DNA from 3 places in the Serratia sp. Sp408 genome. Region 3 is predicted to be linked to each of the others. Evidence: predicted binding sites of a transcription regulator. Region 3 holds the regulator's gene; each other region holds the start of a gene.
What was found. The regulator LexA, encoded in region 3, represses DNA repair genes until DNA is damaged. The targets are predictions, from matches to a motif close to TNCTGTATGTACATACAGNA.
Positions count from the first base shown of each region.

Region 1: a site for LexA is predicted at 1,417-1,436, ahead of umuD (translesion error-prone DNA polymerase V autoproteolytic subunit). Genes of this name have one in related genera too.
Region 2: a site for LexA is predicted at 1,691-1,710, ahead of uvrB (excinuclease ABC subunit UvrB). Genes of this name have one in related genera too.

Region 1 is NZ_JBXUFT010000001.1:2,023,402-2,026,683, forward strand. It holds gene umuC (translesion error-prone DNA polymerase V subunit UmuC) at 1-814, opposite strand, end outside; gene umuD (translesion error-prone DNA polymerase V autoproteolytic subunit) at 984-1,403, opposite strand; gene arsC (glutaredoxin-dependent arsenate reductase) at 1,566-1,991, opposite strand; gene AC2AXP_RS09615 (arsenic transporter) at 2,016-3,282, opposite strand, start outside.
Region 2 is NZ_JBXUFT010000001.1:425,651-428,932, reverse strand. It holds gene uvrB (excinuclease ABC subunit UvrB) at 1-1,567, opposite strand, end outside; gene AC2AXP_RS02120 (ATP-binding cassette domain-containing protein) at 2,741-3,282, shown strand, end outside.
Region 3 is NZ_JBXUFT010000002.1:307,578-310,859, reverse strand. It holds gene plsB (glycerol-3-phosphate 1-O-acyltransferase PlsB) at 1-151, opposite strand, end outside; gene AC2AXP_RS12255 (diacylglycerol kinase) at 280-648, shown strand; gene lexA (transcriptional repressor LexA) at 773-1,381, shown strand; gene dinF (MATE family efflux transporter DinF) at 1,526-2,872, shown strand; gene AC2AXP_RS12240 (CsbD family protein) at 3,184-3,282, shown strand, end outside.

The sequences.
Region 1 (3,282 bases), on a different contig from region 3:
GTTCTGCATAGCTGCAAATCGCCTCACGCATATGCTGATAGTTCGTCAGGCGATGGCCAAACGAACGGGAACAGACAATCTGCTGTTTGGTCGGTGCGACATCCTCCCAATGCAAACAGGATTCGCCGCGCAGTTCACGCACCGTACGTTCCAATACCACGCTAAACGTTTTGCGGATCAGTTGTGTATCGCAGTCCGCCAATTGCAGCGCATTTTCAATACCCATGGTCTGCAACTGCCGCGTCAGGCGACGGCCAACGCCCCACACTTCGCTCACCGGTAATAACGCCAGCAGCTTACGCTGGCGCAACGGATCGGAAAGATCCACCACCCCTTTGGTTTGCTCCCATGTTTTAGCCGCATGATTAGCCAGTTTGGCCAGCGTTTTCGATGGCGCAATGCCCACGCCCACCGTCAGGTGAGTTTCTCGCTTGATCCTATCGCGCACCGCCCGGCCAAAATCTGCCAGCGATACGCCGTTGCTCATGCCGTCCAGCTTTAGGAAAGCCTCGTCCAGTGAATAGATTTCTACCGCCGGCGCCATCGCCTCCAGGGTATCCATCACTCGCGCCGACATATCGGCATACAATGCATAGTTGGAAGAAAATACCGCCACATTCAGCCGCTGCGTTTCCTGCCTGATTTTGAAATACGGCGCGCCCATCGGGATACCCAACGCTTTGGCTTCGGCGCTGCGGGCGATCACACAGCCGTCGTTATTGGAAAGCACGATCACCGGCCGCCCTCGTAAATCCGGGCGGAAGATGGTTTCACAAGATGCATAAAACGAATTCACATCCACCAAAGCAAACATGATGATACTCACAATAAAAACTGTATATAAATACAGTATAAAAATATCACAAGCGCGATCAACTCATCTGTTCAAAATGACGAGAAATGCCGATGCTCAAGACCTGCTCCGCCCAAGCAGTAAGCGGCAATAGGATGTTTGCGCCATCAATCACGCCCATGGTCACGGATCACCGCGCGGCATAGACGATAAACGTCACCACGCCAAAGATTTCCAGCGTTGCATCTTCGGCCAGAATAATCGGCGCATAGGCCGGGTTCATGGCTACCAATTGCCGCGTGGGATGTAACTGTAATCGCTTGACGGTGAATTCGCCGTCGATAGCGGCAATCACGATGTTGCCATGCTCAGCATTGAGTGCGCTGTCGACCACCAACAGGTCGCCGTCATGAATATTGGCATCAATCATCGAATTGCCGCTGGCGCGTACAAAATAAGTGGCGTTAGGATGCCGCACCAGCAGCTTGCCGATATCCAACCGCGACTCGACATAGTCCTGCGCCGGAGAAGGAAACCCACAGGGGACACGCTCGGCAAACAGAGGGAAAGCAGGTTCTGCTGCTTTTTCATCTGGTTGGAAAAATATCATCTGGCACCTCTTTTACTGTTTTTATATACAGTATTTGAGGTGCCAGTCAGGATCAAGCGGCAGATGGGGAAAAGCCACTATCAGGCTGATGGCGCAGGGAATTTAATTTCAACACGGGTTTGCCTCTGTGCAAACCCTTGCCTTGCCATACCGCAGCGCGGTTTACTTCACCCGTCGCCCTTGTGCGTCAATCACTTCTTCGCCGTCTTCTTTGCTGAACGGTCCTAACTGTGCATCCGGTAAAATATCCAGTACCGCCTCTGACGGACGGCATAAGCGGGTACCCAGCGGAGTGACCACAATCGGGCGATTAATCAGGATCGGGTGTTGCAACATACAGTCGATCAGCCGTTGGTCGCTCCAGCTATCCTGCGCCAAATCCAGTTGCTGATAAGGCTCGACGTTTTTACGCAGCAAATCGCGCACCGATATGCCCATTTCGCTAATCAACCCGATCAGTTCATCACGGCTCGGCGGCGTTTCCAGGTACAATATGACCGTCGGCTCTACGCCGCTGTTGCGGATCAGCGCCAGCGTATTGCGTGACGTACCGCAGTCCGGATTATGATAAATCGTTATATTGCTCATAAAACGCTCCCACCTCTTCCTCTGTTATAGCGCAACGGACAGGCGCAGCGCCAATGCGGCCAGCGTGACGAACAGCACCGGCAATGTCATCACTACCCCCACGCGGAAATAGTATCCCCAGGTGATGTTGATATTTTTACGAGACAGCACGTGCAGCCACAGTAACGTCGCCAGGCTGCCTATCGGCGTGATTTTCGGCCCCAGATCGCTGCCAATCACGTTAGCGTAAATCATGGCTTGCTTAACTACGCCGCCGGCGGTACTGCCGTCGATCGACAGCGCACCAATCAACACCGTAGGTAGGTTATTCATCACCGACGACAGGAAGGCGGTAATAAATCCGGTACCGAGCGTCGCAGCCCACAGGCCACTTTCTGCCAGACGATTGAGCACCATAGAAAGCAGGTCGGTCAGCCCCGCATTACGCAGACCGTAGACCACCAGATACATCCCCAACGAGAAAATGACGATTTGCCATGGAGCGCCGCGCAGCACTTTGCCGGTATTGATCGCCTGGCCTTTTTTCGCGACCAACAATAAAATCAATGCGCCCACCGCGGCAACCAGGCTAACCGGAACGCCATGCGGCTCCAGAGCGAAGAAACCGACCAGTAGCAACAGCAACACGCCCCAACCGGCGCGGAACGTCGGCAGACAGCGGATCGCCTGCGCTGGTGCCTTCAGTCGCGCGACGTCATAACGGGCCGGAATGTCCTTGCGGAAAAACCAGTGCAGCATAATCAGCGTCGCTGCAATGGCCACCATATTCACCGGTACCATCACCGAGGCATAGTCATTAAAACCCAGCTTGAAGAAGTCGGCCGAGACGATGTTAACCAGGTTGGAGACGATAAGCGGCAGACTGGCGGTGTCGGCAATAAAACCGGCCGCCATCACAAAGGCTAACGTCGCCGCCGGGCTAAAGCCCAGCGCCAGCAACATGGCGATAACGATCGGCGTCAGGATCAGCGCTGCGCCGTCATTGGCAAACAGCGCAGCAACCGCCGCCCCCAACAGAATAATATACGTAAACAGCCAGCGCCCTTTACCGCCCCCCCAGCGTGCGACATGCAGCGCCGCCCATTCAAAAAAGCCGGACTCATCCAGCAACAGGCTGATGATAATCACCGCAATAAACGTGGCAGTGGCATTCCAGACGACGTGCCACACCACCGGTATGTCACCCACCTGCACCACACCGCTCAGCAGGGCCAGGGCCGCTCCCAATAAAGCACTCCAACCAATGCCCAGTCCTTTGGGCTGCCAAATCACCAACACAATGGTCAGAATA
Region 2 (3,282 bases), on a different contig from region 3:
CGTCGAGAATCGCCACCAGCGACACCTCAGGCATGTCCAGGCCTTCTCGTAACAGGTTGATGCCCACCAGCACGTCAAACTCGCCCAGACGCAAATCACGAATGATTTCGACGCGTTCGACGGTGTCGATGTCGGAATGCAGATAACGTACGCGCTCGCCGTGCTCTTCAAGATATTCGGTCAGATCTTCCGCCATGCGTTTGGTCAGCGTGGTCACTAGCACCCGCTCGTTGACTGCTACCCGTTTACGGATCTCCGACAGCAGATCGTCGACCTGGGTCGTCACCGGCCGCACTTCCACTTGCGGATCCAGCAGACCGGTCGGCCGCACTACCTGGTCGATCACGTCGCCACCGGATTTTTCCAGTTCGTATTTGCCCGGCGTCGCCGAAACGTAAATGGTTTGCGGTGCCAGCGCCTCGAACTCCTCAAAGCGCATGGGTCGGTTGTCCAGCGCCGAAGGCAGGCGGAAACCATATTCCACCAGCGTTTCCTTGCGCGAACGGTCGCCTTTGTACATACCGCCAATCTGCGGGATGGTGACGTGCGATTCATCCACCACCAACAGGCCATCAGCAGGCAGATAATCGAACAACGTCGGCGGTGGCTCACCCGGGCCGCGACCGGACAGATACCGCGAATAGTTTTCGATGCCCGAACAGTAGCCAAGCTCGTTCATCATTTCCAGATCGAACTGGGTGCGCTGCGTCAGCCGCTGCTCTTCCAGCAGTTTGTTATTGGCCAGCAGCACCTGACGACGCTCGGTCAGATCGACCTTGATCTCTTCCATCGCCTGCAGAATGCGTTCACGCGGCGTGACGTAATGCGACTTCGGGTAAATGGTAAAACGCTGCACCACCTGTTCGACCTGACCGGTGAGCGGATCAAACAATGACAACCGCTCGACCTCCTCGTCGAACAGTTCAACTCGCAGTGCCAGCTCGTCGGATTCCGCCGGGAAGATATCGATCACTTCGCCACGCACCCGGAAGGTAGCGCGCTGGAACGCCTGATCGTTACGGGTATATTGCAGCTCCGCCAGTCGGCGCAGGATCGAACGCTGGTCGATGATCATGCCCTTGGTCAGGTGCAGCATCATCTTGAGGTACAGATCCGGATCGCCCAGACCGTAGATCGCCGAGACCGACGCCACCACCACCACGTCACGCCGCTCCAGCAGCGCTTTGGTCGCCGACAGGCGCATTTGCTCAATATGTTCGTTTACCGAAGCGTCCTTTTCGATGAAGGTATCCGAGCTCGGCACGTAGGCTTCCGGCTGGTAGTAATCGTAATACGAGACAAAGTATTCCACCGCATTCTCGGGGAAGAACTCTTTCATTTCGCCGTACAGCTGCGCCGCCAGCGTTTTGTTGGGCGCCAGCACCATCGTTGGCCGGTTCAGATCGGCGATCACGTTGGCAACGGTGAAGGTTTTCCCCGAACCGGTAACCCCCAGCAGCGTCTGGTGCGCCAGGCCATCTTCCAGCCCTTCTTCCAGCTTGCGAATGGCCTCCGGCTGGTCGCCGGCCGGTTTGAAGTCTGAATGCAGTTTAAAAAGTTTACTCATATACCCTTCATCATTCCCGTCGCCGCAGGGTTGCCTGCGCCTACCCCAACCGCGGATGCGAACCCGTCGGCACAGCGGCCTGTAAGTATGGAAAGTCGCGGCGATTTTCGCCAGTGCCTATGATACTGGATATAAAACCAGCTTCAAGCGGATTAGTGGCTTTGTCGTACCCGGCCAAAAACCCGTTGCACCGCCAAGGTTACACTGCGGTGACATTTTTATTGTCAATAACCGTTTTATCCCCAGAATTTGTCGCGAATTAACTTATTGATAGCGGCGAGGCGAAAAATCATACATAGGATTGCCAGCAATGCCTTCGCATATTGCTTTTAATTAAGTACTTGATAAAAAAAGACTTTAGTAAAAAGACGAGAATCCGGACAATGCGAAGACAACCCGCGCCGGCTCTCGCTTTAAACCGCTTTTCTAAATCTAATACACAAGGTTATCCACAGGAATGGTGGATAACTCTCACCGCCCCGCCAGCCACGGGAGTTACAGAAAAATCGTTTTTTCGCTGGCATCGGCTTCGAGGCGGCTTTTTTAGTTATTTTTTGACACTTTTATTGCTTTGTTTATGCCTATAAATACTAAAAATGCCCATTGCCATAAATGCATTTCACTCATTTGCCTCCGACGGTGGCGAAACGCCGACCATCGCCGCCACAGCCTTGCACCATGTTTCAACGAGGTGGCACCGTAACAGTGCAAAAAACGTTCGAATCAAGCTGCGTCGATATTTTGCCCTGCGCAGCGGCCCCGGTCGCCACAAGCGCTCAGCTTAACATAACAATAACAAGCTGCTTTTTTATTGACCGATAAAAGTTGGCCTGAGAGTTGCAATACTGAGTGGCAGACAAGTGCAGACCGCTTGCTTTTTATTGAGAGACGACAGGAATAACTGTTTGTCGTGACGCCGTCGCCATACAAAGGATGATGGCTCAGAGCGCCAAAAAAAGCGAATAGACGCGTTATTCGGTCATAAAGCACCATTTTTAGCCAAACATCGTTTTTTTAGCCCCAACCTGTACTGCAATTACCGCGCAGCCCAGGCGGCATTTTGTTCTGGACGTTAAACCACTCGGGAAAGAAATCGCTAACCGCGAAGGAAAGGAAAAAGCACGGAGGCACAGGTTGCATGAGTGTGAAACAGGTCTTTGAGGAGAATGCCGAATGTTAAGCCTACGTTCAGTAAATCAATTTTACGGGCAGAACCATACGTTGTGGGATATCAATCTGGAGTTGCCACGTGGCCAATGTACGGTGTTGCTGGGGCGCAACGGCGTGGGAAAAACCACGCTGGTGAACTGCATCATGGGACATTTGCCAGTGGTGAGCGGCAGTATGACCTGGCAGCTGGCCGACGAGCCGCCGCAAAATCTGTTGCAGCAGCCGGTCGAGACTCGCGCGGCGCTGGGCATCAGTTATGTGCCGCAGGGGCGGCAGATTTTTTCGCCGCTCAGCGTCGAGGAGAATCTGCAGGTTGCGCTGATGGCGGGACACGATAGAACCCGCCGTATCCCACCGCTAATCTACAGCCTGTTCCCGAATCTGAAAGCGATGCGCGGCCGCCGTGCCGGCGATCTGGCCGCAGGCGAACAGCAGCAGTTGGCTATTTGCCGGGCGCTGGTGCTGGAACCTGAGCTGCTAATCCTCGATGAGCCGACGGTCGGCATCCAGCCGTCTATCGCGGCGGAGATAGGCAACGTGATCCA
Region 3 (3,282 bases):
CCTTGGAATTATAAGGTAAAACATACAAAATCGGCCGTGAGGGATCCAACCCTAACTCCGTGACCGGATCTGAAGGGATAACCTTACTTCTTACCAACAGTTTTAGTGGTAAATTCAATAATTTATAATAAATTTTACGCCAACCTGACATAACAACGTGAAGCCTCTTGTTAGCAATGCGCCGCAAGCATACCAGAAACCGGGTAGCAGATCTGTGGTGTTAAAAAAACCAGAGCCGTTAAGATTATGACTTATCACTTATAAAAGGCACACCGCAACATGGCAAATCAAGCAACCGGTTTGACTCGCGTCATCAAAGCTTTCGGATATTCCTATAAGGGATTGACCGCCGCCTGGCAGCATGAAGCCGCGTTTCGCCAGGAACTGGTGGCGACCGTGCTGGCCATCATACTGGCGATTTGGCTGGATGTGGGTGCGATAGCGCGCATTTTATTGATCGGTTCGGTGGTACTGGTGATGATTGTCGAAATGCTCAACAGTGCGATTGAGGCGATCGTCGATCGCATCGGCACTGAACACCACGAGCTTTCCGGCCGCGCCAAGGACATGGGCTCGGCGGCGGTGTCGCTGGCGATTGCACTGGCGCTGTTTGTCTGGGTCAGCGTACTGTGGCAATACCTGGTTTGAGCGGCAGGCAATCGATGTTGCGCAGCACCTCGCTAATCCCTGATTTTTATTCATTCTCCAGTTCCCAATCCACGTTCACCTGTATATACTCACAGCAAGACTGTATAAACAAACAGGGGGCGGAATGAAAGCATTAACTACCAGACAGCAAGAGGTCTACGACCTGATTCGCGATCATATTTCGCAGACGGGCATGCCGCCAACGCGTGCCGAGATCGCGCTGCGTCTGGGGTTCCGCTCGCCTAATGCCGCTGAAGAACACCTCAAGGCCCTGGCGCGCAAAGGCGTCATCGAAATCGTCTCCGGCGCCTCGCGCGGCATTCGTCTGCTGATGGAAGATGAAGACGGCCTGCCGCTGATTGGCCGGGTGGCCGCCGGTGAGCCACTGCTGGCGCAGCAGCATATCGAAGGGCACTACAAGGTCGATCCTTCGCTCTTCAAGCCAAACGCAGACTTCCTGCTGCGGGTCAACGGCATGTCGATGCGCGATATCGGCATTCTCGACGGCGACTTGCTGGCGGTGCATAAAACCCAGGACGTGCGTAACGGCCAGGTGGTGGTGGCGCGCATTGAAGACGAAGTCACCGTCAAACGCCTGAAAAAACACGGTAATGTGGTAGAGTTATTACCGGAAAACAGTGAGTTTCAACCGATTGTGGTCGATCTTCGTCAGCAGAACTTCACCATTGAAGGCCTGGCCGTCGGCGTCATTCGCAACGGTGATTGGATCTAACTCGCAGTCCCCCGAACCTAATCGCCTCAGCCCGTTCTGGGGCGATGCCATCGTCAAAACATCACCATACCCAAGAGCTTTCAAGGCGTAGCCGGTAAATCGCTCCCCTTGCCAGAGCGTGGGTACCTACGGGAACATGTTACTATGCGCCTGCTTGCCACTTTCACCAGCGATACCGACAAAGCCCTGTGGCGTCTGGCGCTGCCGATGATCTTTTCCAATATCACCGTACCGCTGCTGGGGTTGGTGGATACGGCGGTGATTGGTCATCTCGACAGCCCGAACTATCTGGGGGGCGTGGCGATCGGTTCGATGGCAACCAGCTTCCTGTTCATGCTGTTACTGTTCCTGCGCATGAGTACCACCGGGCTGGCCGCGCAGGCGCTGGGGGCGCAAAATCCCCTGGCACTGGCGCGCGCCTTCATGCAACCGCTGATGCTGGCGCTACTGGCTGGTTTGGCCATTGTGCTGCTGCGTCATCCGTTGATCGACCTGGCGTTGAGCATCGTCGGTGGCGACGCCGAGGTGTTGGCGCAGGCCCGGCTGTTCCTGGAAATCCGCTGGCTGAGCGCGCCGGCCGCCTTGGCAAACCTGGTATTACTGGGCTGGCTGCTGGGCGTGCAGTACGTGCGCGCGCCGGTGATCCTGCTGATCGTCGGCAACCTGCTGAATATCGTACTGGATATCTGGTTGGTGATGGGGCTGGGCTGGAACGTGCAGGGCGCAGCCACCGCCACCGCCATTGCCGAATATGCCACGCTGCTACTGGGGGTGTGGCTCAGTTGGCGGGTGATGCGCCTGCGTGGTATTACACCGGCAATGCTGCGCCACGCCTGGCGTGGCAATCTGCGTCGCCTGCTGGCGCTCAACCGCGACATCATGCTGCGATCGCTATTGCTGCAGCTGTGCTTTGCCTCGTTGACCATCTTTGGCGCACGTCTCGGCAGCGAGGTGGTGGCGGTAAACGCGGTACTGATGAACCTGCTGACCTTTACCGCCTATGCGCTGGACGGTTTTGCCTATGCCGTTGAGGCGCATTCCGGCCATGCTTATGGAGCAAGGGACGATCGACAGCTGCGACGCATCTGGCGTGCGGCATGTCGGCAGGCATGTATGGTGGCGCTGGGCTTCGCGCTGATTTATGCCGTCGCCGGCCAGCACATCGTTGCTGCGCTGACGTCGTTGCCGGAGCTGCGCGCCCTGGCCAACCTCTATCTGCCGTGGCAGGTGCTATTGCCGCTGGCGGGCGTGTGGTGTTATTTGCTGGATGGTATGTTTATCGGCGCCACGCGCGGCGCGGAGATGCGTAATAGTATGGCGGTCGCCGCCGCCGGGTATGGCCTGACGCTGTTCACCCTGCCATGGTTGGGTAACCACGGTTTGTGGCTGGCCTTGGCGGTGTTTCTCGGCCTGCGTGGCCTGGCATTAGGCTGGGTTTGGCACCGGCACAGCGTGAATGGCACCTGGTTTGCCCACGCCGGTAGCCACTGACTTTGGCTATTCATTAGTTTCTTTGCTGTATTTTTTGCTTTTTGTTTATATCTGGTTACATTCCACCTTGATGCTGGAGCGGCGTTTAGTTACTGTTTTGTCGATTTTTTATCTGTAATTTGGTTTGTTAATGGTTTTTTGAACTGGTATTTTCCGTCGTTTGGTTGTCGGTGACTATAATTAGTCACGTGGCTGGCGAGTTATACGGTGATTTTATATTGCTGAGATAGCGTTAAATGGCCATAAATTTTAATCAGTTGGCGCCAGCCCGATTTATCTAAAACTGACTAACCACAGGTAACGGAGAGATTATGAACACAGATCAAGCCGACGGTAACTGGAAGCAGTTTAAAGGTAAAGTGAAGGAACAGTGGGGCAAGCTGACCGATGACGATCTGACGGTCATTGAA